DNA from 3 places in the Bacillus sp. DX3.1 genome. Region 2 is predicted to be linked to each of the others. Evidence: predicted binding sites of a transcription regulator. Region 2 holds the regulator's gene; each other region holds the start of a gene.
The links. Region 2 encodes CtsR, which represses protease genes until heat stress. Its sites were predicted from a motif close to ATGGTCAATAAAGGTCAAACA; they were not measured.

Region 1: clpB (ATP-dependent chaperone ClpB) is a predicted target of CtsR. The motif match lies at 8,005-8,025, and genes of this name have one in related genera.
Region 3: clpP (ATP-dependent Clp endopeptidase proteolytic subunit ClpP) is a predicted target of CtsR. The motif match lies at 7,799-7,819, and genes of this name have one in related genera.

Annotation. Positions count from the first base shown of each region.
Region 1 is NZ_CP128153.1:1,157,559-1,168,002, reverse strand. It holds gene QRE67_RS05795 (DUF2268 domain-containing putative Zn-dependent protease) at 1-170, opposite strand, end outside; gene fabF (beta-ketoacyl-ACP synthase II) at 663-1,901, opposite strand; gene QRE67_RS05785 (beta-ketoacyl-ACP synthase III) at 1,934-2,866, opposite strand; gene QRE67_RS05780 (ComZ family protein) at 3,134-3,307, opposite strand; gene QRE67_RS05775 (NAD-dependent epimerase/dehydratase family protein) at 3,361-4,221, opposite strand; gene QRE67_RS05770 (alpha/beta fold hydrolase) at 4,279-5,013, opposite strand; gene QRE67_RS05765 (YjzD family protein) at 5,169-5,351, shown strand; gene clpB (ATP-dependent chaperone ClpB) at 5,386-7,986, opposite strand; gene QRE67_RS05755 (YjzC family protein) at 8,149-8,328, opposite strand; gene QRE67_RS05750 (Cof-type HAD-IIB family hydrolase) at 8,838-9,647, shown strand; gene QRE67_RS05745 (competence protein) at 9,749-9,889, shown strand; gene QRE67_RS05740 (DUF3813 domain-containing protein) at 9,890-10,087, shown strand; gene QRE67_RS05735 (YitT family protein) at 10,124-10,444, opposite strand, start outside.
Region 2 is NZ_CP128153.1:92,792-103,235, reverse strand. It holds gene ispD (2-C-methyl-D-erythritol 4-phosphate cytidylyltransferase) at 9-683, opposite strand; gene QRE67_RS00540 (PIN/TRAM domain-containing protein) at 700-1,806, opposite strand; gene disA (DNA integrity scanning diadenylate cyclase DisA) at 1,967-3,040, opposite strand; gene radA (DNA repair protein RadA) at 3,044-4,420, opposite strand; gene clpC (ATP-dependent protease ATP-binding subunit ClpC) at 4,520-6,955, opposite strand; gene mcsB (protein-arginine kinase McsB) at 6,978-8,042, opposite strand; gene mcsA (protein-arginine kinase activator protein McsA) at 8,047-8,595, opposite strand; gene QRE67_RS00510 (CtsR family transcriptional regulator) at 8,769-9,230, opposite strand; rRNA gene rrf (5S ribosomal RNA) at 9,450-9,565, opposite strand; rRNA gene QRE67_RS00500 (23S ribosomal RNA) at 9,615-10,444, opposite strand, start outside.
Region 3 is NZ_CP128153.1:4,730,115-4,740,558, forward strand. It holds gene cggR (gapA transcriptional regulator CggR) at 1-915, opposite strand, end outside; gene QRE67_RS23880 (glutaredoxin family protein) at 1,051-1,296, opposite strand; gene rpoN (RNA polymerase factor sigma-54) at 1,306-2,601, opposite strand; tRNA gene QRE67_RS23890 (tRNA-Arg) at 3,255-3,330, opposite strand; gene QRE67_RS23895 (DUF1657 domain-containing protein) at 3,585-3,791, shown strand; gene QRE67_RS23900 (YhcN/YlaJ family sporulation lipoprotein) at 4,010-4,474, shown strand; gene spoVAC (stage V sporulation protein AC) at 4,509-4,985, shown strand; gene spoVAD (stage V sporulation protein AD) at 4,986-5,999, shown strand; gene spoVAE (stage V sporulation protein AE) at 6,000-6,350, shown strand; gene QRE67_RS23920 (DUF1657 domain-containing protein) at 6,362-6,568, shown strand; gene QRE67_RS23925 (DUF421 domain-containing protein) at 6,589-7,458, shown strand; gene clpP (ATP-dependent Clp endopeptidase proteolytic subunit ClpP) at 7,866-8,453, shown strand; gene QRE67_RS23935 (HPr family phosphocarrier protein) at 8,581-8,835, opposite strand; gene whiA (DNA-binding protein WhiA) at 8,857-9,807, opposite strand; gene mgfK (gluconeogenesis morphogenetic factor MgfK) at 9,906-10,444, opposite strand, start outside.

The DNA of each region.
Region 1 (10,444 bases), 1.1 Mb from region 2:
TGTTGAATTTCTTTTTCTCCTTCAATTACCGGACGATACATACCTTTTGAAATTAAAAAACGATACACCCTTTCCTTTTGCAACGGAATATACTTCGTAAACTTTTCACATAATTTTTCTGGTTGCCTATAGTAACGACGTAACCATTCTGCTGTTTGTATAACCCCCATCGCCCTTCCCCCTTTCCTTCTATACATATGCAACAAAAAGAGTTTGCGAGAAGGTACGGATAAAATGTTATGAATTCCAGAATCTATATAAATACAAATTAAAAAACCGACATAAAACCCCTCTTTTTAGGTGGGAGAGAGCATCCGGCCATGCATAGAAGCAGTCAGATCCTTCTCCTGTCCCAGACATAGTGAAAACAAAGAGAGAAAACGAGTGCAGGTCACCTTTTGTTATCCATAGCCGCGGCTTATATGTCGAAAAATCAAAATGAATTTATATATTATTGAAATAACCTAAGTTACGATTGGCATTCCTAATTTGATAAAGTGGAACTTTGATCAGTGGGGGATTACTACCCTCGAATAGTGGAATAAAAAAATAAAGAAGGTGTTTCCAAAAGTAGCTATATTGCTACCTTTGAAAACACCCTCTCGTTATAGAGAAATTTCAAAAAGTCCGGTATTATCCTCCTTTTTGAACACATACTTTTATTATTTATATGCTTTAAATACAAGTACTGCGTTATGACCGCCAAATCCTAATGAGTTACTTAATACCGTACGCACTTCTTGATGTCTTGCTTTGTTTGGTACGTAATCTAAATCACACTCTGGATCTGGTGTTTCATAGTTGATTGTTGGTGGAATGATACCATCTGTAATTGATTTAACAGAGAAAATCGCTTCAACAGCACCTGCCGCTCCTAATAAATGACCTGTCATTGATTTTGTAGAGCTAATCGCCACTTTATATGCATGTTCACCAAATGTCTCTTTAATTGCCATCGTTTCGTATTTTTCATTTGCATCCGTACTTGTACCATGCGCATTAATATAATCAATATCTTCTGGCTGAAGACCTGCATCTGCTAATGCTTGACGCATCGCACGAACGCCCCCTTCACCGCCAGGAGCAGGCATCGTAATATGGAACGCATCACCTGTTGCACCATATCCAACGATTTCAGCATAAATATGTGCACCACGTGCTAATGCATGCTCTAATTCTTCTAGTATAAGAATACCCGCGCCTTCACCCATTACAAATCCACTTCGATTTTTATCAAACGGACGACAAGCAGTTGCTGGATCTTCATTAAATGTTAGTGCTTTAGCTGAACTGAATCCTGCAAACGCCATATGTGTTAACGGTGCTTCTGCTCCGCCCGCAAGCATTGCATCTGCATCACCACGCTGAATAACTTTAAAAGCATCACCGATTGAATTTGCTCCTGATGCGCAAGCTGTTACTGAGCAAGTATTAATCCCTTTTGCACCTGTAGCAATCGATACTTGACCAGCTGCCATATCAGGAATCATCATCGGTATTAAAAACGGGCTAACGCGGCGCGGTCCTTTTTCTGTAAATATTTTAAATTGTTCTTCGTATGTCTCCATACCGCCAATACCAGAACCAACCCATACACCAATGCGCGGGCCATTTTCTTCTGTAATTTCTAACTTTGCATCTTCAACAGCCATTTTCGCTGCTGCTACCGCAAATTGTGTAAAACGATCCATACGGCGTGCTTCTTTTTTCTCTATATATTTTTCGACTTCAAAGTCGTTAATCTCTGCTGCTACTTTTGCAGGAAATTGATCAGGATCTAAGCGTGTAATACGTCCGATTCCAGATACACCATTTTTAATGTTATTCCAAGCCGTTTCAACATCCGTTCCAATCGGCGTAACAGCTCCTAATCCTGTAATTACAACACGCTTCTTTTCCATACAACATACACTCCTTTTTTTTCTCTCAGTCCTTATTTACCCCAGCGAAGAGCGACTGCTCCCCATGTTAATCCGCCACCAAAACCAACTAATATGATTACATCACCATCTTGAATACGTCCATTTTGTAATTCTTCTACCATGGCAATTGGAATCGAGGAAGCTGACGTATTTCCAAACTTTTCAATTGTCTTACTCATTTTTTCCTGTGGCAAATCTAATCGTTCTCTTGCAGCTTCCATAATACGAATATTTGCTTGATGAGGTACTAAAAAGTCCACATCTTCTTTCGAAAGACCCGCTTTTTCTACAACGCGAAGACAAGAATCACCAAGTTGACGAACAGCGAATTTATAAACTTCTCTGCCATTCATCGTAATATATTCATCCTGATAAAGATGCTTGCCACCTCTTCCGTCCGCTCCTAATTCAAATGAAAGAATACCTTTTCCTTCTGAAACAGCTCCCATTATGAGAGCCCCTGCGCCATCACCAAATAACACAGCCGTATTTCGGTCATTCCAATCCACAATTTTGGATAATTTGTCACTACCAACTACTAACACATTTTTATAAGTACCATTTTGAATAAATTGCTGCGCTGTAATCATTCCGTACATAAAACCAGCACATGCTGCACTTAAATCCATAGCTGCTGCATGCTTCGCACCAATTTGTTCTTGAATTATGCAGGAAACTGATGGAAACGAACGATCTGGCGTTACCGTAGCAACTAAAATAAGATCAATTTGTTCTCCACTAATCCCTGCATCTTCAAGTGCTTTTTTGGCAGCTTCTACAGCCATATGGGAAGTATTTATTGTATCATCGGCAATTCGTCTTTCTGCAATTCCCGTTCTTGTACGAATCCACTCATCGGATGTATCCATAATTTTCTCTAAATCGTGATTTGTGACTACTTTTTCCGGCACATATCTTCCGATCCCTAAAATGCCTACGTTCACATCGCAACCCTCCGCTTTATATCAATTATTATGACTTGGTACTAATTTTAAATGATAAATGTTTTTTTGTCTAGAATATATTTCTCCCCAAAAAATAAAGCCGACGCATTGTCGACTTTACCCCGCTACTCACGGGCAGTAAGACTCCCACCTCAAGATTCCATGGAATCAAAGAAGATAGGCGGGAGACAACTGCCTATAAGAGCTCGATTGGTGATGGCTAACCATCAGTGTGGGGATGCCCCCCATTCTGATAGAAGTTTCACTTTATTGTTCCGCTTTTCCAAGCTCATATGCTTCATTCATCACTTTCATTAATAACTCTAATACTGGCTGCGCATTTTCCATATCGAGTGCAATGCCATTATTATCTAGAATTGCCTTTGCTTCTGGTAAGTGCTTCATTGCGATTTGTAAAAATTGCATACTTTTTTCGTTCATATTTCTTCATCCTTTCAATATGAGGAGAAGCATCTCCTTACTTCTATACCAGTTTAACATTTGTTTTGCTCCTCGTATAACTCCTTATATTTTTTTAGATGCATCAACTGTTTGTGTAAACCAAATTCTAACGGTGTTCTTCTTGATATATATATCGTCTCTGTCGCTTCCCTTTTTACCTCTTCATCATTTTTGTTCACTTTATGTTCCGCATGTAAAAGAGTAATTCCCTTTTCCCATAACTTTTTTTCACCACTGGCCATATTATACGTACCTAAGTTTTCCTGATCATTACCTTTTTCCCATAAATATTCACACACATCCTCAACGTAAAGGAGATCAGCTTCCTCTTCTTTTTGGGGGATCCTGCATTCTTTCTCTATAATTTCCGATAAAATCAGTTTATGGTATACCATAAAAGGTGGTTGCCAAGGACCATATAATGTTGGGACACGCAGTATACTATAGTTTAAATTCCCTTTTTTTACTTCTTCTTCTACTTTCATAAATAATCGTCTATTTTCCGATGTATCGTGTACATTGCCTACTTCTATAGAAGAAAGTAAATTTAGCTTCACTTTTTTTCTTTCACACATGTGAATCACACGCTTCAAATACTGTAAAATAATTCGTTCATTCCGAAATCCACTTTGCTGATTCGGTTCACATAAGCAAAAATAAGCCACATCAAAGTAATCTGTTTCCACTGCCTTCCACCCGTCTTCATTTCGTACAGAAGAATACATAAACAAAGCATTCCGTCCGATTAGAAATAACTTTTCCTCACTTATTTTGGGCATACTTTCTATATCATCAAAATCAAGACCATATACTAAGGCTTCTTCAGCAAGCATTTTATTTACAAGATGATAGCCAACAAACGTCAGTGCACCAACAATCAGTACGCGCTTCACATCATCAATCCTTTCTAAACCTAAACAAAAGGCTCCTTACTTATGTATATTGGAGCCTCATAAATCTTCTTCATATTTTTTAAAGAAACAACATGTATGTTGAACCATTTTATATTTCACATCTTGTAAATGGAACGATAGTGATGTTTCACACTGTGCATATATTCGTTTTTTTTCATATTCACGCAATAACTGCTTGCGTTCTTTTTTCTCCTGCGTGGACACGTATATTTTGACAGGCACACATGAGGGTAGATGAGGAAATGCTTTCTTCGCAATTTTCGCTTCTAATTCAGCTTCCTTTACATCATACGCAAGCAATAATTCTCTCACTAACCTTTTATAAAAAAATTTATGCTCTTTTTCAAATTCGACATGCGCAGGTAAATCCAGACATGGATTGAACATCACTACAGATCTTACGCATTCTGGATGTTGATTCATCATTTGCAGAGCTACAAGCGCTCCCATTCCATCTGCAATTATATGAACTTGTTCATTTAGAATTTCTTTTTTCATTACAACATGATACAACCGTTTCGCTAAACGAACCGCTTGATCGTTCCCCCAATGTCGCCCATACAAATTGGATGAAAAAACCGTGTAACCTTTATTTATGAGCTCATTTAAAAAATATGATCGTCCTGCATGCTGTGTCCATAAACTTGTACCATTCTCAATAAAATAATTGTAATCCCCAAGAAGCATGACACCAAATCCATTTGGCTTCTCTGGTAAATAAATAACACATGGCTGTTGCTCTAAATAGAAAAAACGTTCCGTAATACTCATTCTTCTCCCGCCTTATTCCTAAACGTAAAAAACTACTCTTTTATAATGTATGAAATGAATACAAATTTGCGTTGCAAAATCTACAAATTTTTTCTATATTCTTTTTTCAATTGTGTTACAATATAGACAGATTGAACGAATAGGGGTGTGAAAAGATGCGTGTAATTTGGGCCTTTATTTGGTCGTTTATGCTTGTACACATGATGAGCTACGTAATTAGCTCTATGACTGGCGGTGTATACGATTTCGCGCTAGCGTCTAAATTCTCAATTGTTCTTGCAGTGCTTGTGATGGCTATCGGAGCAACAATTCCAAACGAACCTGCAGAACAGCACTAACAAAAAAGAGTCCGAATCTAATTCGGACTCTTTTTTACTGCACATGAACAACTAATTCAGCATTTTTCACATCAACAACAACATGACTATTATCAGTAATGGTTCCTGCAATAAGCTCTCTTGCTAATTTCGTTTCAATTTGACGCTGTACATAACGTTTTAACGGACGTGCTCCGTACATTGGATCAAAACCAGATTCAACAACAAATTCTTTTGCCGCTTCTGTTAATTCCACTGTAATATGGCGGTCCACTAAACGACCTTGTAACTCTTTTACAATTTTATCAACAATGCCTTTTATTTCATTTGTTGTAAGTGGTTTAAATAAAATAATCTCATCTACACGGTTTAAAAACTCCGGACGGAAATGTCCACGAAGCTGGCTCATAACGAGATCTCTTGACTCTTCTTTTATTGAACCATCTTCTTGTAAACCTTCTAATAAATACCCTGAACCAATATTGGACGTCATAATAATAACTGTATTTTTAAAATCTACTGTTCGCCCTTGTGAGTCCGTAATACGACCGTCATCTAACATTTGTAGTAAAATGTTAAATACTTCCGGATGTGCTTTTTCAATTTCGTCTAACAAAATAACGGAATATGGTTTACGACGTACTGCTTCTGTTAATTGTCCACCTTCTTCATAGCCGACATATCCAGGAGGTGCTCCGATTAAACGAGATACGGCATGTTTTTCCATATACTCAGACATATCAATACGAATGATTTGTTCTTCGCTATCAAATAAAGATTGTGCTAATGTTTTCGCAAGCTCCGTTTTCCCAACACCGGTAGGTCCTAAGAAAATGAAAGAACCAATTGGACGATTCGGATCTTTAATACCAGCACGAGCACGAAGAACAGCATCTGCTACAAGACCAACCGCTTCTTCTTGTCCAATGACACGCTCTGATAAAATTTGCTCTAAACGAAGCAGTTTTTCACGTTCTCCTTCCACAAGTTTCGCAACTGGGATACCAGTCCACCGTGAAACAATATTCGCAATTTCCTCTTCACTTACTTCCTCACGAAGTAGACGATTATCTTGTCCGTTATCAGCACTTGCTTCTTCCGCTTCTCTTAACTCTTTTTCTACCGCTGGAATTTTACCGTGACGAAGCTCTGCTGCTTTATTTAAATCGTAATTTCCTTCGGCTTCTTCTAACTCACGACGTAAACGTTCCAGATGCTCACGTAAATCACGAACTTTATGAATTTCTTCTTTTTCTTTTTGCCACTGTGCTCTCATTCCACTTGCTACTTCTTTTAAATCAGACAATTCACGCTGTAATGTTCTCAGGCGCTCTTGGCTGCCCCGGTCTGTTTCTTTGCCCAGCGCTGCTTCTTCAATTTCTAGCTGCATAATGCGGCGCGTTACTTCATCTAATTCTGTTGGCATAGAATCAATTTCTGTACGAATCGTTGCGCATGCTTCATCAACAAGATCAATGGCTTTATCTGGCAAAAATCGATCAGATATATATCGATCAGATAACACAGATGCTGCTACAATCGCACGGTCATGAATATTTACACCATGATAAATTTCAAAACGCTCTTTTAAGCCACGTAAAATAGAAATGGTATCTTCCACTGATGGCTCTTCTGCTAATACTTGTTGGAAACGACGTTCTAGAGCTGGATCTTTCTCAATATATTTTCGATATTCATCTAATGTCGTTGCACCGATACAATGAAGTTCGCCACGTGCAAGCATCGGTTTTAACATGTTCCCTGCATCCATTGCCCCCTCTGTTTTACCAGCACCGACAATTGTATGGAGTTCATCGATAAATAATAAAATGCGACCTTCACTTTTTTTAATTTCGTTTAAAACGGCTTGCAAACGCTCTTCAAACTCACCACGGAATTTTGCACCTGCTACAAGAGCACTCATATCAAGCGCAAAAATTGTTCTATCTTTTAAACCTTCCGGTACATCTTTTCGTACAATTCGCTGTGCCAATCCTTCGACAATTGCTGTTTTCCCGACACCTGGTTCTCCAATCAAAACAGGGTTATTTTTTGTTTTACGTGAAAGAATACGGATGACACGGCGAATTTCGCTATCCCGGCCAATAACAGGATCAAGCTTACCTTGTCTTACTTCCGCCACTAAATCACGGCCATATTTTTCTAATGCTTCATATGTTACTTCTGGATTTTGACTAGTCACTCTTTGATTCCCCCGAACTTCGATTAAAGACTGTAATAATGTATCTTTTGTAATTTGAAATGTTATAAATAGCTGTTTAACATCAGCTTTTTCCCCGCACAATGCAAGTAACAAATGTTCTACTGAAATATATTCATCTTGTAACTGCTTTGCCTCCGCTTCTGCTCTAACAAGCAATTGTTGCAAAGCATTTGTCACGTATACTTTCCCAGCCTCCACACCGCTTCCTGTAACAGACGGCTTTTGTTGTAACAATCTTTCTACTTCTTTTGTTAACTGTTCTATATTTACATTCATTTTTTGAAAAATACGTACCGCTAATCCATCTTGCTGCCTTAGTAATGCGAGCAATAGATGAACAGTATCAACTTCTTGATGATGATGAGATACCGCTAAAGATTGGGCACTCATAATCGCTTCTTGTGTTTTCGTCGTCATTTGATTTAGGTCCATCCTCACAGTCCCTCCAATAGTTTGACTTTCTTTGACCTTTGATTTGATTATACGCCAATCATCTCGTTTATACAATTAATATGATTGTATATTTCTACCTTATTTTTTGAAAAAGTAAGCAGAACATACAAAAAAACCGCAGCTTTCTTGCTGCGGTTTTCTTTACGGTTTTCTTTTATATGTCCACTGCCGATTATGATTCGAATTTTCAGGAAACCTTTCACCTGCAGTTAATTTCACCATTTGAGGATCCTTAACCATGCTCCCTGTTTCACCAATTTCCACATATATGCCATCATTTGGTGCTTTCTGCCCAGAACGAAACCTGCGATTTTGTCCCATTTTTATTCTCCTTCCATGACATCTTTACACCATTAGTATGCCCGTTTTTTTTAAAGCTTTTCTGTTATGTTTAGGAAACCAGTCATATTTTTCATTCCACTTCATATGTATGAATTTACACCTTGAAGCAGGAAAAAGCGCATCATTTGTAGAAAAAAAAGAAACCGACCTATCCAAGGCCAGTCTCAAAGGAGAGTCAAACAATATACGAGAAGATTACGTTTTCATTATAAGTCTTGCTGCATCCGTAATGTAACCCCTTTCACAAATTGTACAAAATGAAAGAAACATTGTTTGAACTTTCGAAAAAAATATTGACTTTTCTGTTTTCTAATGAGAAATAGTGGACACTAACAGGTTTCGCGACGTAAGATGAATACATAGCGAAACATTCATTCATGGATGTTTTTCAAGCCCCCTACCTAGGCTTCTTACTTCCACGCACTTCACAAAGGAGTATGGCTAGCCAATAGAACACGGGGTAAAAATTTTTCATAAAAGGTGAAAATATGAAAAAACAACATTTAATCGCATTAGATTTAGACGGTACTTTACTTACGGACAATAAAATTATTTCAGCACGCACAAAGAAAACAATTGAAAAAGCAAAAGAACAAGGACATATTGTTGTGATCTCAACAGGACGTCCATTTCGTGCTAGTCATGCCTATTATAAAGAACTTAATTTGAACACGCCGATCGTTAACTTTAACGGCGCTTATGTTCATCACCCGCTTGATGTAAACTGGGGAACTCATCACTCTCCTCTTGAACTTTCTACTGCACAGGAAATTGTTCGTGCTTGCTTTGATTTTGGTGTCAAAAATATTTATGCTGAAGTCATTGATGATGTATATGTTCGTGAAATTGATGAAGATAAAAAACATATTTTTGAATTTGGTTCTCCAAAGATTTTCACAGGAGATTTATTAAACATCTTACAAGATCATCCAACATGTTTATTAATTGATGCGCACGATGAACAATCATTGGCCATTCGCCAACATTTAACCGATATGCATGCTGAAGTCATTGATCATCGTAAATGGGGTGCTCCTTGGCCGATTATTGAAATTGTGAAAAGTGGCCTAAATAAAGCGATAGGCCTCCAAAGAGTTTCAAGCTATTACAACATTCCACAAGAACGCATCATTGCCTTCGGTGATGAAGATAATGATTTTGAAATGATTGAGTTTGCAGGTCATGGAATCGCCATGGGCAATGCCATTCCAGAATTAAAATCATTAGCAAACCACACGACATTAACAAATGAAGAAGATGGAATTGCCCTTTATCTAGAAGAAATTCTCGGATTGTAATCTAAAAATTCCCTGGTTATAGTTTGGCACAAAACGCTTATACTATAACCAGACACAGCGATGTGTCAGTTGTTTTCTGCTAAAAAAAGGGGGAATTACGAATGGGTAAAAAGAACAAATCAAAACGTTTCACCCAACAAGGGGCCGATGCTGTTATGAAGCATGCTGCAAGATTCCCGTACCGTGGTACATTAGCTGAAGCAGAAAAAGAACGAAACAACTCTTCTCTCGGAGGGTTTTAAATGGGGAACTTATTATTTAGGCAAGCACGAGACGCTGTTTCCGAAGCCGTTTCATGTTCAAACGGCACTGAACAGCAAGACCTCGTTTATAGAGCAAAAAACGCTTTGCAATCCGCTTACGCCAACTCTTCAACTGCCGAAAAAGTGCAGTTGCGTGAATTGCAAGAACAACTGCATAGCATTTCTAGCACACATTAAAGAAAAAGAAGAGGGCCGAAAAATCGGTCCTCTTCTTTACTCTTTCCGAAATAATCCAAATACCCCTACCGTTTGAACCACATTTGTAAATGCGCCGGGATCTACCTGCTTAATAACTCTCTCTAGCTCGTACAACTCATAACTCGTAATTACAATCATGAGCATCTCTTTATTTTCATTTGTGAAGGCACCAGTAGCTGGTATAGTTGTTATCCCTCGCACTAAACGTTCCTGAATCGCTTTTCTTACGTCCTTACCATTTTTCGTAACGATAAATGCTGTAATTTTCACGTGACGCGTATGAATCGCATCAATAATCCGTGTCGATACATATAATGTCACCAACGTATACAGCGC
Region 2 (10,444 bases):
AACCATTTCTACTGAACACGTAGAAAACTTTCGGCAATCAATAAATCTTCAGGAGTTGTTACCTTAATATTGTAGTAACTCCCCTCTACTACACCTACTTTTTCACCTAACCGCTCTATTAGACTCGCGTCATCCGTGCCAAAGAAGCATCCTTGTTTCGCACTCTTATGTGCTTCCAATAAAAGCGGAACATAAAATCCTTGGGGTGTTTGTACCGCTCTTAACTGAGAACGTTCAACTGTTTCAACCACCGTATTCTGTTCTACTTTTTTCACCGTGTCTTTAACAGGTACCGCACAAATCGAGGCACCCTTTTGCTTCGCTGCTTCCAATACATGATGAATCATTTTGCTCGTCACAAATGGACGTGCCCCATCATGTACTAGGACATAATCGACATGTTCTACGTGTTGAAGCGCATTATACACGCTATCTTGTCTTTCAGCTCCACCATGAATAAACTGAACACTCTTTTGAATACGATATGTCTGAATTAATTCGGAAAAATAAGAACGTTCTTCTTCATTAATCGCCATAATAATATTTTTACATGCTTCATCTTTCTCAAAAGCACGTAATGTATGCACAATAATAGGTACTTCATTAATAAGTAAAAACAATTTATTTTTACCAGCACCCATTCGTTTTCCTTGGCCTGCTGCTGGAATAATTAATGTATACATGCTAATAACCCTCTACTTACAATGCTTTTTCTAATAATTTACGTTTCGCAAAAATCATGCGACCAGCCGATGTTTGCAGTACACTCGTAACAAGTACAGCAAGTTGTGAACCAACGTACTCTCTACCATCTTCTACGACAATCATTGTGCCGTCATCTAAATAGGCAACACCTTGATTTTGCTCTTTTCCGTCTTTTACGACATACACGCTTAATTCCTCACCAGGAAGGACAACCGGCTTAATTGCATTGGCTAGATCATTGATATTTAAAACGGTTACTCCTTGTAGTTCAGAAACTTTATTTAAATTAAAATCATTCGTTACAACAGTACCGCCCGTTATTTTCGCTAATTTTACAAGCTTACTATCTACTTCTTGAATGTCTTCGAAATCACCTTCATAAATCTCTACTGGAATCGGCATTTCCTTTTGAATGCGATTTAGTATATCTAATCCTCTTCGGCCACGATTACGTTTTAACGCATCGGAAGAATCAGCAATATGTTGCAACTCCTCTAGCACAAACTGAGGAATCACAATTGTTCCTTCTAAAAACTTTGTTTGGCAAATATCAGCAATACGTCCGTCAATAATTACACTTGTATCAAGTATCTTCCAATGTGAAGAAGACTTTTCTGCTTCTGTATCTTCATTTTCGCTATTATTATTCTTCTTCTTACCTCCGCGCTGTGGTAATGTAAATAACCCTAGCAATTCATTTCTCTTTTTAAATCCTACTTGGAATCCTAAATAGCCAAGTAAAAGTGTAAAGAAGATTTGCAATACGGTGCTAATGACTGGAATTGTAAATTCACGAATTGGTATCAAAATTAAATATGCAACAATAAGACCTGAAATTAATCCTAGCGTGCCAAATAAAACATCTGTTACAGGAGCCTTTACAAGGGCTTCCTCAATATGTTTAATAAGTTGAACGATATAATCTACAAGCCAAAATGTTGTTAAAAATAAAATAATTGCACCAATAATTGCACGAACATAAGAACCTTCAAGCAAAGGGATTGCACCAATGTCCAATACATTAATAACTTTTGGGATCAGAAAAATCCCTAACGCTCCACCAATTACTAAAAAGAAGAGCTGTACGATCCGTCTTAACATCCAACCACCTCCTACTCATTATTAACCATTGTTTTGCTACTCAAAACGCCGAATGCAAAAGCGGACGTGTCTTTTCATAAATTGCTTTATTTACCAATATATCATATCATATACCAAAAATGTTTGAGTGTCGTTATATTGTGGAATCAATGTAATATTCTTAATTGTGTCTACTCATATATAGGTGCTCTTGGATTCGTTTTAAGCCTTCCCGTATTTTTTTCGCTCGAACTTCTCCAATTCCTTCTACATCATCTAAATCACTGATGGTCGCACGGCAAATCCCTTGCAGATTTTTAAATCGATTAATTAAATTTTCAATAATCAGAGGTGGGACTCTAGAAATTTTACTCGCAATCCGGTACCCTCTTGGCGTAACACTTTCCTCTAAACTCGTTTGTCCAGAATAGCCAAGCAGTTTGACTAAATCACTATCTTCTAATAGCTGTGCATTCGCAAGTTCTTGTAATTTTTTTAGGATTTGATAGTGGTCTTGCGTTTTTTCTTGGTAATAATCTTTAATTAATAACGCTGCCTCTGCTTCCAAATCTGCTAAGAGCTCGGTAAGCTGTAACCGAATGAGTCTACCTTCTGTCCCCAGTTCATGAATATAGCTAAGGATTTCATTCTTAATACGAAGCACCATCTCAACACTGTGTAAAACATGGACAACTTCAGACAGTGTAACGACTTCTTCAAATTCTAGAATACCCAAATTTGTGATACCATCATTCCATACTGCTTTATATTTTTCTAACGTTTGAATCGCCTGATTTGCTTTTGTCAAAATAACACCTATGTCTTTTAATGTATAACGTAAGCTTCCTTGATATAACGTAATGACATTACGCCTTTGTGAAATAGCGACAACAAGACTGGCCGTTTGCTTTGCCACTCGCTCTGCAGTACGATGACGCATCCCTGTTTCAATAGAATCAATAGATGCATCCGGAACCAACTGTGCATTTGCGATTAAAATTTTACTTCCCGTCTCATTTAAAATAAGAGCTCCATCCATTTTTGCTAGTTCATATAAGCTCGCAGGGGAGAATGCACAATTAATGTGAAATCCTCCATCGACAATACTTTTAATTTGCTCGTTGTACCCAAGGACAATTAAACCACCTGTTTGCGCACGAAGTACATTATCTATTCCTTCTCGTAACGGTGTCCCTGGTGCAACAAGCTGTAAAATATTAATCATACTTTTGACTCGTTGCTTGTTTTCTTCCATAGCCTAGCCTCCTAATATCAAACGAAGCGCCTCTCCTATATTGGACACACCGACCACTTCAATCCCATCTGGAATTGTCCAGCCACCCAAATTCTTGCGCGGGATAATAACTCGTTGAAATCCTAATTTAGCCGCTTCTTGTACCCGTTGTTCAATTCGTGATACCCTCCGTACTTCACCTGTTAAACCAACTTCTCCTATCACAGCATCTCCCGGCGCAGTTGGTTTATCTCGAAAGCTAGATGCAATACTTAAGGCAACCGCTAAGTCAACGGCTGGTTCATCTAACTTTATTCCACCAGCAACCTTTAGATAGGCGTCTTGATTTTGCAATAATAGTCCCGCTCTTTTTTCTAATACCGCCATAATAAGTGATACACGATTATGATCGATTCCTGTAGCCATTCTTCGCGGATTTCCAAAACTAGTAGGAGAGATTAATGCTTGTATTTCTACTAACACAGGTCTTGTTCCTTCCATAGAAGCAACAACTGTAGAGCCGGCGACCCCAACAGGTCTTTCCTCTAGAAATATTTCAGAAGGATTTAACACTTCCGAAAGACCCAATTCCTTCATTTCAAAAATTCCCATTTCATTTGTGGAACCAAAACGATTTTTTACTGCTCGTAAAATACGATATGTATGATGACGATCTCCTTCAAAATAAAGAACCGCATCCACCATATGCTCTAACATACGAGGTCCAGCAATCGCCCCTTCTTTCGTTACATGCCCCACGATAAAAATAGGAATTCCTTTCGTTTTTGCAAGTTTCATCAACTCTGCTGTACATTCACGTACTTGCGCGACGCTTCCTGGCGCCGAAGTCACTTCCGGTAAATGAATCGTTTGAATGGAATCAATGACAACAAATGAAGGGTTCATTTCATCTATATATGTTGCAATTCGCTGTAAATCTGTTTCCGAAACAACAAATAAATTATTTCCATTTACGTGCAGACGATCTGCGCGTATTTTAATTTGCTTTGCTGATTCTTCACCAGATATATACAACACATCATAGGAGGAGTCTGCTAGTTGCGATGATATTTGTAGTAATAATGTTGATTTTCCAATCCCAGGGTCTCCTCCAATAAGTACAAGGGAACCATCTACAATTCCTCCACCAAGTACACGATTAAACTCTTGAAATTTCGTTTCAATACGTGCTTCTGATTTCGTTTCTACTTCTGTAAGACGACGTGGCTTCGTTACTTCTGATTGAATCGCATTTGCATAGTTAATACGACGTGATGATACAACTGGTTCTATCTCCTCAACAAGCTTATTCCATTGCCCGCATCCGGGACACTTCCCCATATATTTCGCCGATTGATACCCACATTCTTGACATATAAATTTCGTTTTCTTTTTAGCCATTGTGTTTTACGCTTCACTTCACTTTCATATGTATATATACATATATTTTTCTCGTACAAGAAAGAGGGCTATCATTTAGCCCTCTTCGTTTGTCTATACTTATTTTACCTTTTCTGCACTGCGAATGACAAATGATTCTCCTTCAGTATCAAAAACAACTTTTTGACCTTTCTCAATCGCTCCTTTTAGAAGCTCTTCTGATAATCGATCCTCCACATGTTTTTGAATTGCTCGGCGGAGTGGACGAGCACCGTACTCTCGGTCAAATCCTTTATCAGCAATGGCTTCAATTGCCGCGCTTGTTAACTCTAAATCAATTTCGTTTTCTTTTAAGCGTTTCACTAATTGATTAACCAGAAGGATTACAATTTCTTGAATATGTTTTTTCTCAAGCATATGGAAGACAATAATTTCATCGATACGGTTTAAGAACTCTGGACGAAATGCCTTTTTCAGTTCATCCATTACTTTTCCTTTCATATCTGAGTAATCACGGCTCTCATCTTGCACATTAAAACCAAGATGTTTATTACGTTTTAACGCCTCAGCGCCAACGTTAGATGTCATAATTACAATCGTATTACGGAAATCAACTGTACGTCCTTTAGAATCTGTTAAACGACCATCCTCTAACACTTGCAGTAAAATGTTAAATACATCTGGATGTGCCTTCTCTACTTCATCTAATAGAACAACAGAATATGGTTTACGACGAACTTTTTCTGTCAGTTGACCACCTTCTTCGTATCCAACATATCCTGGAGGAGATCCCACTAAACGAGAAGTAGAATGTTTCTCCATGTACTCAGACATGTCAATACGGATCATTGCATCCTCATCACCAAACATAGATTCTGCTAACGCACGTGCAAGCTCAGTTTTACCTACACCAGTCGGTCCTAAGAAAATAAATGAGCCAATCGGACGTTTTGGATCCTTCAGACCAGCTCGCGCACGGCGCACTGCTTTTGCTACCGCAACAACCGCTTCATCTTGACCAATTACACGATCATGTAAAATGGATTCTAGATTCAACAATTTATTTGTTTCTGTTTGTGCAAGTTTAGAAACAGGGATACGCGTCCATGTAGAAACGACATTTGCAATATCTTCTACTGTCACTTCCGAGTTTTCTTTTCCTTGCTGCTCTTTCCATTGGCGTTTTGTTTCTTCTAATTTTTCACGTAAACGTTGTTCCATATCACGTAAGGAAGCTGCCTTCTCAAATTCTTGACTTTGTACAGCTGCATCCTTTTCTTTGCGAATTTCTTCAAGTTTGACTTCAAGTTCTTTTAAATTTGGTGGTGTTGTATAAGAACGTAAGCGTACTTTGGAAGCAGCTTCATCGATTAAATCAATTGCCTTATCTGGTAAGAAACGATCTGTAATATAACGGTCAGCAAGCTTTACAGACGCTTCAATTGCATCATCTGTAATAGAAACACGGTGATGCGCTTCGTAACGATCACGTAATCCTCTTAAAATTTGAACAGATTCTTCTAAGCTTGGTTCATCAACATGAATCGGTTGGAACCGTCGCTCTAATGCTGCATCTTTTTCAATATATTTACGGTATTCATCTAGCGTTGTCGCCCCAATACATTGCAGTTCCCCGCGCGCTAAAGATGGTTTTAAAATATTAGATGCATCAATCGCACCTTCTGCACCACCCGCACCGATTAATGTATGAAGTTCATCGATAAATAAGATAATATTACCCGCTTGGCGAATTTCATCCATTACTTTCTTTAAGCGATCTTCAAATTCACCACGATATTTCGTACCAGCAACAACGGTTCCCATATCTAATGTCATAACACGCTTATCACGTAAAGTTTCAGGAATTTCATTGTTTACAATTTGTTGTGCTAATCCTTCTGCAATTGCTGTTTTACCTACGCCGGGTTCCCCGATTAGCACTGGGTTATTTTTCGTTCTACGGCTTAGCACTTCAATTACACGTTGAATTTCTTTACTGCGGCCAATAACAGGATCTAACCGTCCTTCACGTGCAACAACTGTTAAATCACGTGCTAAACTATCAAGTGTTGGTGTATTCGCACTTGCTGAAGCACCGCCTTGATGACCCGATGTTGCCTCATTGCTTCCAAGAAGCTGCAGTACTTGTTGTCTTGCCTTATTTAAACTTACACCTAAGTTATTTAAAACGCGTGCCGCTACTCCTTCACCTTCACGAATCAATCCAAGTAGAATATGCTCCGTTCCGACATAAGAATGACCAAGTTTACGTGCCTCATCCATTGATAACTCAATTACTTTTTTTGCACGAGGTGTGTAATGTACCGTTTGAGACATTTCTGTTCCACGACCGATTAATGCTTCTACCTCTTTTTGCACCTTTTCTGGACTTAACCCAAGAGCAACTAATGCTTTAGCCGCAATTCCTTCACCTTCGCGTACAAGCCCAAGTAAAATATGTTCTGTTCCAATATTATTATGACCAATGCGAATTGCCTCTTCTTGAGATAAAGCTAATACCTTCTGTGCTCGTTCTGTAAATCTTCCAAACATCATAGAAATCGCCTCCTACTTGCGCTCAATTTTGTTCAATTCTTAATCTTTCACGGATTAAAGTCGCTCTACGATAATCTCTTTCCCCAGGCTGTAGGGGACCACCGGCATATTGCTGCAAGATTCCTGGCTGAGTAAGTACCATTAGCTCCGTTAAAATATGCCTTGATACATTTTTTATATAACCAAGATCAATGCCAAGTCGTATATCCGATAGACAAGTAGCTGCCTCAGCAGATTGAATTAAACGACTATTGGCTAATACACCATAAGAACGATATACTCGATCTTCAAGTTCAATACTTGAATTTTTCGTAACCATCTCTCGCGCTGCTCTTTCTTGCTGTATAAGCTGATAAACAACACTCTTTAAGTCTTCTATAATATCTTCTTCTGACTTTCCTAATGTCATTTGATTGGAAACTTGAAATATATTACCTAAGGCTTCGCTACCTTCACCATAAATTCCTCTTACAACTAAACCTATTTGTTGAATTGCTTGTATGATACGGTTTATTCGTTTCGTCAAAACAAGCGCTGGTAAATGGATCATTACAGAAGCTCGTAATCCCGTACCAACGTTTGTAGGACAACTTGTAATGTAACCAATTGATTCATCAAAAGCATATTCAACCGCTTCTTCAATCCAATCATCCATTTGATTTGCACTTTGGAGTGCTTCTGATAATTGTAGCCCCGGGAACAAACACTGAATTCGCACATGATCTTCTTCATTAAGCATCACACTTATCTGTTCGCCTTCTGATAATAGACAAGCACCCAATTCTGTTCCAGCAAGATTGGGACTAATTAAATGTTTTTCTACTAAAACTCTTCTTTGAAGCGGCTGAAGTTCATTCATTTTTAATAGTTCGAACGTCCCGAAGGATTTCGATGTTTCATTAGCAAACTTCGATTGAAACATCTTGATGATCTGCTTTGCTTCTTTATCAGTTTGCATAGTAGGGAAATGATAATCTTTTAAATTACGAGCCAAACGAACACGACTACTTAAAACAATATCGGAATCAGGACCATCTCCCCTCATCCATGGGCTAATTGCTTCATTCATAATTCGATCCAGTGACATAGAATTATTCCCCCTCTCTATGCTCACTAAGCTGATTTTCAATGCCTCGAATTTGATCACGGACCTGAGCCGCTTCTTCAAACTCTTCTTGTTGTACACATCGCTTTAATTTTAGTTTTAGTTCATCTAATTCTTTCTTTAGATGAATATTTCCTCCTGTACGCTGTGGAATTTTTCCACAATGATGTGTATGACCACCATGAAGACGTTTTAACATAGGCTGTAGTTGATCCTTAAATGTTTCATAACAGGAAGAACAACCAAAGCGACCCATTTTAGCAAATTGTTGATATGTCATATTACACGTTGGACATCGCAATACCTTTATATCCGAAAAACTATCTTCCTGTTTTTCAAACATCGATTGTTCCCCGTGTAGTAATCCAGCTAATAAGTCATGAAAAGAATAACTAGATTGTGGTGATTGAAAGAAAGACGTATAGCCATTTTGTTCAGCACATTGCTCACAAAGATGAACTTCCGTCTTTTGTTCATTTATTACTTTTGTAACATGTAAAGCTGCTGGTCTTGTATTACAATTTTGACAAATCATCGAATCCCCCCACCTTTACAATAGGAACGAGTTATTCCATGAGACTTTTCATACATTACTAGATTTTATTTTCTCCATTCAAACTATTCTATGAGAAAAATACACATTACCTGTGAAAAAGTCTCATTATGAAATGAATAACCAGTGAAAACACTTCTTAACAAAAGCTGTATTTATTTATATTTCAACGTTCTTAACATTGCGCATAATATCCGAGCCCTAAGTTCATCTCGAAAGGGTAAATCCATTAATAATACGGATCGATCTAACACGCTTAGCATAAGCTTTGCTTCGCTTTTTGTCACAATATCCTCTTCAACTAAACGTATGACAATACTTTCTGCATTTCCTTGCGCAATACTACGCTCAATCATATGAAGCATTTGATCAATAATGTCTATATCGTCATGCAATTTGACTTTGATAATGCGAATGTAACCTCCTCCACCTCGTTTGCTTTCAACTAAAAATCCTCTTTCTAGCGTAAAGCGGGTATTGATTACATAATTAATTTGAGACGGCACACAATCAAACCTATCGGCAATCTCATTTCTCTTAATTTCAATCACATTATTATTGCTTAAGTCAATAACTTGCTTTAGATATTGCTCAATGATATCAGATATATTTCTCATTTATCCGCCACCTTTATTGACTTTGACTATCTTTGACTTTAATTATATACGTATTAAAGAAATTTGCAACTCTTTTGCCTCTTCACTATAGTAGCCAAATTTTTTGTTCCTTAATCACCAAATTCGTATTTTATTTAATGAAAGTTTCTTCCTCCCAACTGAGAAGTCAAAACTTTTTATATACAAAAAAGACGAGTCATTATGACTCGTCTAAAGGTTGCTTGGCGACGTCCTACTCTCACAGGGACAAGGTCCCAACTACCATCGGCGCTAGAGAGCTTAACTTCCGTGTTCGGTATGGGAACGGGTGTGACCTCTCTGCCATCATCACCAAACTGATGAAGGTATATTCCTTCAAAACTAGATAACATTGCTTCATATTATATGGTTAAGTCCTCGATCTATTAGTATTCGTCAGCTCCACATGTCACCATGCTTCCACCTCGAACCTATCAACCTGATCATCTTTCAGGGATCTTACTAGCTTACGCTATGGGAAATCTCATCTTGAGGGGGGCTTCATGCTTAGATGCTTTCAGCACTTATCCCTTCCGCACATAGCTACCCAGCTATGCCCTTGGCAGAACAACTGGTACACCAGCGGTGCGTCCATCCCGGTCCTCTCGTACTAAGGACAGCTCCTCTCAAATTTCCTGCGCCCACGACGGATAGGGACCGAACTGTCTCACGACGTTCTGAACCCAGCTCGCGTACCGCTTTAATGGGCGAACAGCCCAACCCTTGGGACCGACTACAGCCCCAGGATGCGATGAGCCGACATCGAGGTGCCAAACCTCCCCGTCGATGTGGACTCTTGGGGGAGATAAGCCTGTTATCCCCGGGGTAGCTTTTATCCGTTGAGCGATGGCCCTTCCATGCGGAACCACCGGATCACTAAGCCCGACTTTCGTCCCTGCTCGACTTGTAGGTCTCGCAGTCAAGCTCCCTTATGCCTTTGCACTCTACGAATGATTTCCAACCATTCTGAGGGAACCTTTGGGCGCCTCCGTTACACTTTAGGAGGCGACCGCCCCAGTCAAACTGCCCACCTGACACTGTCTCCCGGGTCGATGAGACCCGTAGGTTAGAATTTCAATACAGTCAGGGCGGTATCCCACCAGCGCCTCCACCGAAGCTAGCGCTCCGGTTTCAATGGCTCCCGCCTATCCTGTACAAACTGTACCAAAATTCAATATCAGGCTACAGTAAAGCTC
Region 3 (10,444 bases), 540 kb from region 2:
AGCGACTGCAACAACGTGAGATACGTTTTGTAAATCTTTCAGTTGCATGCCAACTGTTTGTACTTTATGAACGACATTACCTTGTTCATTGAAGTAATAACCGAAAGCTTCGCCGACTGCTTCACTTGTTTTAATTTTCATCCAATCTGCTTCTGAAGTACTTCTACGACGTGCCATTGTTAACGCATCACCTATTCCATGAATGACGATATTGGAAGATCGAATCAACTCAAGAACTTCTTTCACGGAAGGCTCTGTCACAATGGACGCATATGCTTCGCTACTAACATGGTCTGGAACATACAATAAGCGATAATTACTCATCGTATTCTGTGCCATTTTCGCACAAATGGTATTGGCCTCTAATTCGACGCCTTCTCCAATTCCACCACGTGCTGGGACAAATAGCATATGTAAATCTTTGCAATCTAGTTGCATCATGTCCGCAGCAGCAGCTAGCGTTGTTCCTCCAGCCACAGCAACGATATTATTCGCTGTCAGACGGTCTTTTATACAAGTCACACAAGCACGGCCCATCTCCAGTTTGACCCAGGGTGATTCATCACTATCACCAGGGACAACGAAAACTTCATCCAAGTCTAATGTTTCCTTAAGTTGTTTTTCTAAAACCTTTAACCCGGAAATTTCTTTCATAAAGTCTTCCAAAGCAAGAACCACAGTTGTTCCTTCTTCTGTTAAAGTCATTCCAGAAGAGGCGACGTGAACTAAGTTTTGTTCTTTCAAAACTTGTACTTCACTTCGCAATACTCGTTCTGTCATACCAAGACTTGCAGATAAGTTTCTTCTTCCAATCGGCTGCATGAGACGAATGTGCTGAAGAATTTGCATTCTCGTTTGCATAACAGGTAGCAGATCAGGTAATAATTTTTTTGTATTTTGAATCCATGAGCGCATATCTTTTCTCCTCACTGCATCGGTTCATTTTCCTTCGTGGTCACTTTGTGTCCCGTAGTGACATTTTGTGTCCCACTAGGTTTAAAAAAATAATCCCTGCTACGTGTATTATTGTAACAGGAGATAGAAACTTATTCAACTCTTAACTGCATTCTTTATATAGTTTATTATGACATCTTTGTGAATGACACCGCATTCCGCCTGTTTTCCGTCAATTTCCACAACAGGAATCATAATTTGATACTTTTCTAAAAGCTCATCATCTTCATATATATCTATTTCCTCAATTTCAAAAGAATATTCATGTTGCACTTCTTTCAACAGCTGTTTTGCCTTCTCGCAAAGGCCACAGTCCGTTTTCGTATATAAAACAACCTTCATCTTCTTCACCTATCCAATTGTTTTTCGAAGAGAAGAAGCAGGAATATGCATCTGTTCTCGATATTTCGCAACTGTTCTTCGAGAAATAGCGATTTCATGCTCGTCTTCTAACAATTTTGAAATTTTTTGATCTGAAAGTGGTTTTTTCTTATTTTCTTTTTCTACAAGTTCTTGAATCAGTTGTTTGACACGTTTTGTAGAAACAGCCTCATCTTCCGTTGTAACCACCGCATTGCTAAAAAAAGCCTTCATTTCAAACAACCCATGCGGCGTTTGCACATATTTATTACGTGTAGCACGGCTAATTGTAGATTCATGTACACTTAGTTCCTCCGCTACTTCTTTTAAAGCGAGCGGTTTTAAATACTCTGGACCTTGCCAAAAGAAATCACGTTGCTTTGTAATAATAACTTCCATCACTTTTAAAAGCGTTTGTTTCCGTTGCTTCAAACTGCGCATAATCCACTGGACATGTTGATACTTCTCAGATACATAAGAGGCAACTTCACTTTCACTATTATGAAGAAGCGCACTATATTCTGAATGAATTTCAATTCTCGGCATGTTACGTTCATTCATTTGTAAAATAAGCCGATCACTTTCTTTCTTCACAGTCATATCAGGAACAATATAAAGCGGTTTTTCAGAAGAAAATGCAAGCCCTGGTTTTGGCTGCAATGATGTAATGCTATCAACAGCTGATTGTAATTCCTCATTACTACATTTCATAACATGAATAAGTTTTCGCCAATCTTTCTTGATGAAATATGTAAAGTATTCATCCACAATCAGTTCTGCAAGCTCATCTCTTTTTTGTAAGCGCTTCAATTGAAGTGTTAGACACTCCTGAATATTCCGTGCTCCCACCCCTGCTGGCTCTAATGATTGAACAAGCTCCATAGAACCATTCACTACATCGAGAGATGCCGCAAGTAACTCTGCTAATTCTTCGTTTGTTTCTTGTAAATAACCATTTTCATCCATATTCATAATGATGAAAGAAGCCGTTTTTCGCTGCTTCTCATCTATTTTATAATACTGTAATTGATCTAATAAATGTTGCTGAATCGTCGTAGAATCTACACTGTAAATTTCTATTTGATTTTCAACTTGTTTGCTTGTACTTTTACTCTTTTTCTTCTCCCTATCAAAGCCACCCAACTCAATAAGGGGATTTTCCAATGATTGCTCATACAAAAATTCCGTTAATTCCTGCACATTATACTGGAGCATTGTAATTGCTTGTCTTAACTCTTGTGTCATGGCCAAACGTAAACTTTGTTCTTGTAAAAGACTTGCCTTCAATCTAATCTCCCCCTCGTCTCTATTGTACAATAAGTTTCCTGAAAGGAGAATCCTTACAAAGATACCAACTCCACATATTGTTATTTCATATGTATTAATTCTGTTTACATCTTACAACTATAAAATGAATAATATTGAAAAAAAACGATAAAAAAGATGTTTTCATTATAGAAGAAATTCTCAAACCGACATTTTTATAACCACATACTAATAGTAACCCTTATTATTAGATATAACAAGAGAGGATTATGTTTTCCTTTTTTAATACTAATAGCTGATAATTTGTCTAATTCCAATAAGGTGTAAATATTTTTCACCTTATTGGCGGTGTTTTACTTTTCAATTTTTCTTACTGTAATTCTCATGATTTGAAAATTGTTTGATAGAACCATGTCTGTATCAACAGCACGTTTTTTGATTCTTTTCACACCAAAAAACCCCTGTACACGATTATTTCTAATCACATACAAGGGGTCTCCCAAATTTCACTATTCATTTTCAACACGTTCTTCACGCTATTGAGTGCCGCTTATTTAATACCCTAAACCCTTCCACTTTGGAATAGAACGTGTCACAGTAACGCTGGATGTATGACGTTTATCCAAAGTATTTCTTGAAGGAATGTGAGTACAATAAGCCCTGTAATAAAAAAACGCGCCCAGAGGGATTCGAACCCCCGACAGACGTGGTACCGGAAACCACCGCTCTATCCAACTGAGCTATGGGCGCATGAATGATATATCCGTAATTATATCTTCTTATGCCAATGTACGCAACTACTATCATCCAAAAAATACATAACCTATTTTCTAAACCATAAATCTATTTTTTATTCATTTTTCACGATTCAACCTTCTTTTCTCTTGATAATTAAGTGCAAAATGGCAACAGCTCATGAAAAACCTTAATTTGGAAATTATATTTTCACGTTATTTCACAGATTCTAATCTTTGAATTCATATTTCACAAGGAGGCTTCAACTAATGACTGTAATTACAAAATTGAAACAAACCGTTGCTGGATTAAAAAGTGCGCAAGCGAGCTTAGAGGGATTTGTCCTTGATACGGATAACCAACAAGCGAAGCAACTATTTCAAACAGCAGCTCAACAAACACAATCCGTGATTGATTCTTTAAGTCCACGTGTTGAACAAGTGCAAGACGAAGAACCTCAATACACACAACTATAAAGTAAAACTTTCATCAGTGGGAATTTTTCATTTTCATTCCCACTGATTATTCCCCACCTAACTTCTTTGCTTTTTGCTGCACTTTGAGGTGTGGGGTATTATCGCTCGCAAATAGCGGGATAAAGTATGCACACTTTATGAGCGGGCAAAAAGGGTGATTCCATATCATCCTTTTTGCCCCTCAAATTACATATTCGCAACAGAAACGGAATGATAAGATGCAAAAAAAACGAAAAATCACGCAAGTTTTTTTATCTATTCTCTTATTACATTCCATGCTGGGGTGCAGTAATGATGTAGACAAGAAGACTAAGAAAGATGAAACAAAACTAACAAAAACTAGCACGCAATCCATCGATCAGTCTATAGCTGCTGAAGCAAAAAAGAAAATCCTTGCCATGGAAGAAATAATAGACGCGAAAGCTGTCTATTTAGATCAGGAGCTTTTAGTAGCTGCTAAACCAGAACATCATGAGCGATTCCAACTAAAAAGCATACGAAAAAAAATGAAACAACAACTAAAAGAAATGTACCCTAATTTAAAAATCACTGTTTGTACGGATCAAAAAATTCTGATGTTACTCGGAAAATTAGAAACCAAAATTAAGAACAAAGAAATCACAAAAGAAGGTCTTAAAAAACAATTAAAAATAGTAAAGTCAGAAATGAAATCCGATACGTAATACTACTTTTCACAAAGCTAAAGGATGAATTCACATGCCAAGTAAAGACAAAGATTTAACACCTGTACAACTAAAATATAAAAAATTTGAACAACAGCGTGAACCGAAACGTCCTGTTTTAAAAAATTGTATAAAAGCTTTTTTTGTTGGCGGTTTGATTTGTTTAATCGGGCAACTTATTTCCACTTTTTATATCACTTATTTTGATTTCACCGAGCGCTCAGCAGGAAATCCTACCGTAGCTACAATGATTTTTATTTCTATGTTGTTAACAGGCTTCGGTGTTTACGATCGCCTCGCACAATTTGGCGGTGCTGGTACAGCTGTACCCGTTACTGGATTTGGTAATTCAGTTATATCAGCTTGTATTGAACATAAAACAGAAGGTTTTGTTCTTGGAGTAGGTGGCAATATGTTCAAATTGGCAGGATCTGTTATTTTATTTGGCGTGTTTGCCGCATTTGTTATCGCCATTATTAAGACCATTCTTGTTCAATGGGGAGGTTTTTAAATGCTGCAAGGACATCGAACATGGATATTTGAAAATAAACCAGTCATTATCTCAACAGGAGTTATTGGTGGACCATTTGAAGCAAAAGGGAAAATTCCCGAGGATTTTGACACCCTTCATGAAGACTTGTGGCTCGGACAAGATTCCTATGAGAAAGCACATAAAGTTTTATTTGAAGAAGCTTGTAGTCGCGCAACTGAAAAAGCAAAGCTTCGTAAAGAAGATATTCAATTCATTTTAGCAGGTGACCTTATCAACCAAATCACCCCCTCTAGCTTTGCTTGCCGAACACTGGGCACTCCCTATATTGGATTATTTGGTGCTTGCTCTACTTCCATGGAAGGTCTCGCCCTCGGTGCAAGTATTGTAAATGCAAAAGGGGCAAAATATTTATTAACAGGCGCATCGAGTCATAATACTGCTGTTGAAAAACAATTCCGTTATCCTACTGAATACGGCGGACAAAAACCTCCTACCGCTCAATGGACTGTCACAGGAGCTGGCGCTGCCCTTTTGAGCGATCAAGGAGAAGGCCCACGTGTTACATCAGCAACTATCGGACGAGTCATTGATATGGGCTTAACAGATCCATTTAACATGGGAGGTGCGATGGCTCCTGCTGCTGTCGATACAATAGAAGCACATTTACGAGAAAGACAAATTGACGCATCCTACTATGACCTAATTGTAACAGGTGACCTTGGTCATGTTGGACGTGAGATTAGTTACGATTTGCTGCATAAGCACGGAATCTCTGTAACCGATGACCAGTTTCAAGATTGTGGATTACTTATTTATAGAGAAGATCAGCCTGTAATAGCAGGAGCGAGTGGCCCAGGCTGCTCAGCAACCGTCGTATACGGACATTTGTTGAACAGAATGAAAAAAGGAGAGTTCAAAAAAATACTTGTAGTGGCTACTGGAGCACTGCTATCTCCACTGACATTCCAACAGCAAGAAACGATTCCATGCATTGCTCATGCCGTATCGATTGAATTTGGAGGTGTACAATAAATGATCTTTTTTTGGGCTTTTGTAATCGGTGGGTTGATTTGTGTAATCGGTCAAATTATGTTTGATGTTTTTAAACTTACTCCTGCTCATACAATGGCTACACTCGTTGTTATTGGTGCAATATTCGATGGATTCAATCTATATGAGCCTTTAATTGATTTTGCAGGTGCTGGAGCAACAGTTCCTATTACAAGCTTCGGCAATGCCCTTGTTCATGGAGCGATGGCAGAAGGAGAAAAACACGGGCTCGTCGGTGTCATAACAGGTATGTTTAAAGTTACAAGTGCCGGTGTATCGGCTGCGGTTATCTTCGGATTCATCGGAGCATTATTATTTAAACCAAAAGGATAAGAGGTGTTTGGATGACTGTTGTTGCTAGTGTAAAAACATGCCTCGCAAGTTTAAAAGGCGCCCAAGCAAGTTTAAGTACACTTTCACAAAATACTGCTGACGAAGAAGCAAAACGAGTTTTCCATGAATGTATGATAGAAATGGACAGTGTAATCACTGATCTTAAAAAGCGAATTTCCACATTAGAACGGGAAGAACCACAATATAAAGGATTTTAGGTAAACGGGAGGGAATTAACATGCCTCATGTACCAGACTGGCTGCTTGTCATTATACGCTCCTTCGCTCTCTTAGCTATTTTATTTTCAATGACAAAATTGCTTGGAAAAAGGCAAATCTCACAGCTTTCATTTTTTGAATATGTCGCGGGCTTGACGATTGGGAACATCGCTGCTGAAGTAACAACAGGGCTTGAGCGAAATTTTTGGCACGGCATTTCTAGCATGCTTGTTTTTTCTCTTGTTCCATTTTTCGCAGGTATGATCGCCTTAAAAAACAAGAAGCTTAGAAATTTCATTGAAGGAAAAGCGACTATTTTTATAAAAGATGGGAAAGTTCTTGAGGATAATTTAAAAAAAGAGAATTATACAATCGATGAACTACTAGAGCTTCTTAGAAAGAAAAATGCGTTTAACATAGCTGACGTTGAGTTTGCTGTATTAGAATCTGGCGGCGAACTAAATGTCTTGTTAAAAAGAGACAAACAACCTCTTACTCCAAAAGATATTGGTTTACAAATAGCACCTGCTAAAGAAACACAAACGGTTATTATGGATGGAAAAATATTAGATGAACCACTTTCAGCTAGCGGCCATAACCGCGGTTGGCTACACACCGAACTCGAAAAAATTGGCGTAGCGCTAGATAACGTATTTATCGGACAAGTTGATTCTTATGGACAACTAACCGTCGATATATATAATGATCAAATTCAAATGCCTACTCCGCAAGGAAAACCATTATTATTAGCATCCTTAAAAAAATGTCAGGCTGATCTTGAATTATTTTCCTTAGAAACTCAATCACAATCCGCTCAAAAAATGTATAGCAAAAATGCTAAACAAATTGAAGACATTTTAAACAAGGTAACCTACCTGTTAAAAGAATAGCAAATGAGAGAACGCTTCTACTTATAAATGATGTTCCAAAAGGAGGATAAAGAGAGCCGAGCAGTTCGAGGCACAGAAGCCACGAGGATACGGAGTGTAGATTGAACTACATGAGTACCGGAGTGGCGACGCAACGAAGAAATCGGGCGGCGATCTTTACCGGACTTTTTGAACATCCTCTATAAAGGCGTTCTTTCATTTGCTATTTTCTTTCCTAGATAAAATACGTTTAAATTTATATAATTCGGTTATGATGTTGAAGATACATAAGCAGGGAATTCCAAAAACATAGCGAATAAATCATGGTACAACTACATATTTTTTTGATTTAAAGTGGTTTCGTTTGACCTTTATTGACCATAATTGTATGATAAGACTAAGAAAGCTTTTAAAGGAGGAAATAACAGATGAATTTAATTCCTACAGTAATTGAACAAACAAATCGTGGAGAACGCGCTTACGATATTTACTCACGCCTATTAAAAGACCGCATCATTATGCTTGGTAGTGCAATTGATGACAACGTAGCAAACTCAATCGTTTCCCAGCTTTTATTCTTGGAATCTCAGGATCCAGAAAAAGATATTCACATATACATCAACAGCCCTGGCGGTTCTATCACAGCGGGTATGGCAATTTACGATACAATGCAATTTATTAAACCACAAGTATCAACAATTTGTATCGGTATGGCAGCATCTATGGGTGCATTCCTACTTGCAGCAGGTGAAAAAGGAAAACGCTTCGCTCTTCCAAACAGTGAAGTTATGATTCACCAACCACTTGGCGGCGCACAAGGACAAGCAACTGAAATTGAAATCGCTGCAAAACGCATTCTATTCTTACGCGAAAAACTAAACCGAATTCTTGCTGAGCGCACAGGTCAACCACTAGAAGTACTTGAACGCGACACAGATCGCGACAACTTCATGACAGCTGAAAGAGCACTAGAATACGGTCTTATCGATAAAATCTTTACAAAATCTTCGAAATAAAAGCAGCCATCCTTCCATGGATTCTCCATGAAGGATGGCCGTTTTTTCGTTATGAATCGGTATTCACCACAAAGTAAAAATAACCAGATGACACAAATGTGTGTCATCTGGTTATTTCTTTCTCGCTTTATTCATTTTGTACATAAGCTGCAAGTGCCTCTAAAGCAGCTTCTGCATCTGAACCTTCTGTAATAATAGTTACGTTGCTGCCAGATCCAATCGCTAAGCTCATAATCCCCATTATGCTCTTCGCATTCACTGTTTTGCCATCTTTCTCAATGAAAATATCAGCATGAAAGCGATTTGCCTCTTGTACAAACAACGCAGCCGGACGTGCTTGTAAGCCGTTTTTTAATGAAACCTCTACCTGTTTTTGAACCACAGCTCCATTTCCCCTTTACCGTTATTTTTTTGCTACCGGTTCCCCCGCGCGTAATTTCTCCGCAATTTCGTCGATTTTACGCAAACGATGATTGATACCTGATTTACTAATTTTTCCCCCAGATACCATTTCACCTAATTCTTTCAATGTTACATCTTGATAACTAATACGCAGTTGTGCAATTTCTCGCAGTTTATCTGGTAATACATCCATTCCAACCGTTTCGTCAATATAACGAATATTTTCAATTTGCCTTAATGCGGCTCCAATTGTTTTATTTAAATTGGCTGTTTCACAATTCACTAAACGATTTACGGAATTACGCATATCGCGAACAATACGGATATCTTCAAATCTTAAAAGCGCATTATGTGCACCAATAATATTTAAAAACTCTGTAATTTTCTCTGCTTCTTTTAAATACGTAATGTACCCTTTACGCCTTTCTAGCGTCTTACTATTTAAATCAAATCCGTTCATCAGTTCACATATAGAATCATTATGTTCCTTATATAACGAAAAGACCTCTAAATGATAAGATGATGTTTCTGGGTTATTTACCGAACCACCTGCTAAAAATGCACCTCGTAAATAAGATCGCTTACAGCATTTTTTTTCAATCAATCTCTGCGATATATTGCGAATAAATGAAAAATCCTCTCGTACGATATGCAAATCCGCTAATATTTCACGAGATTTTTCAACCAACCGAACGATATATACATTGTTTTTCTTAAGTCGCATCTTTTTACGAACAAGCAATTCTACCGTAACGTCATATCCTTTTTTCAACAATGTATAAATCCGTCTCGCAATTGCTGCATTTTCTGTTTGAATATCAATGGAAAGGCGACGATTTGAAAAGGAAAGTGATCCGTTCATTCGAAGCAACGCTGATAGTTCTGCTTTCTCACAGCATTCCTTCATTTCAAGCTTTGTCAGCTCTTTCTTTGTTTCTGATGCAAATGACACAGTAACACCTCCTTATACTGTACTTGGGAACATGTTGTAGCCTAAGAAATCATGTCCTATATGAATGAGTAGCGTTATCTCGAGAGAGATAACGCATGCTATAACAACGAATATAAGATAGAGGCTAATTTTAATGTATCATGACGCACAACTTTATCATCATATTTCGCTAATTCATCTTGAATTAACTTAATATGATTTGCCACAAAGCAATCCTCATCAACCACGACAGGCTCAGACATTTCCTCTGCATAAAGTTCACGCAATTCAGCAGGAATTTTATGATTATTTACAATCGCCGTATCAATAAATGATTTTCCAAGATGGTCATGCAATGCTTGCACATGATCAAATGCCGTATAGCCCATCGTTTCACCTGCTTGCGTCATAACGTTACACACATACACCTTTTTTGCTTTTGCAGCAAGGACAGCATCCCCAATTTTTTTTACGATTAAATTTGGCAAAATACTTGTATACAAACTACCAGGACCAAAGACAAGTAAATCCGCTCGCTGAATTTCAGTTAACGTCTCATACAACGGTTCGACATCACCTGGTGTTAAAAATACACGATTGATTTTCTTTCCAAAATACGGGATTTTCGATTCACCCGTTACAATTTGTCCATCTTCAA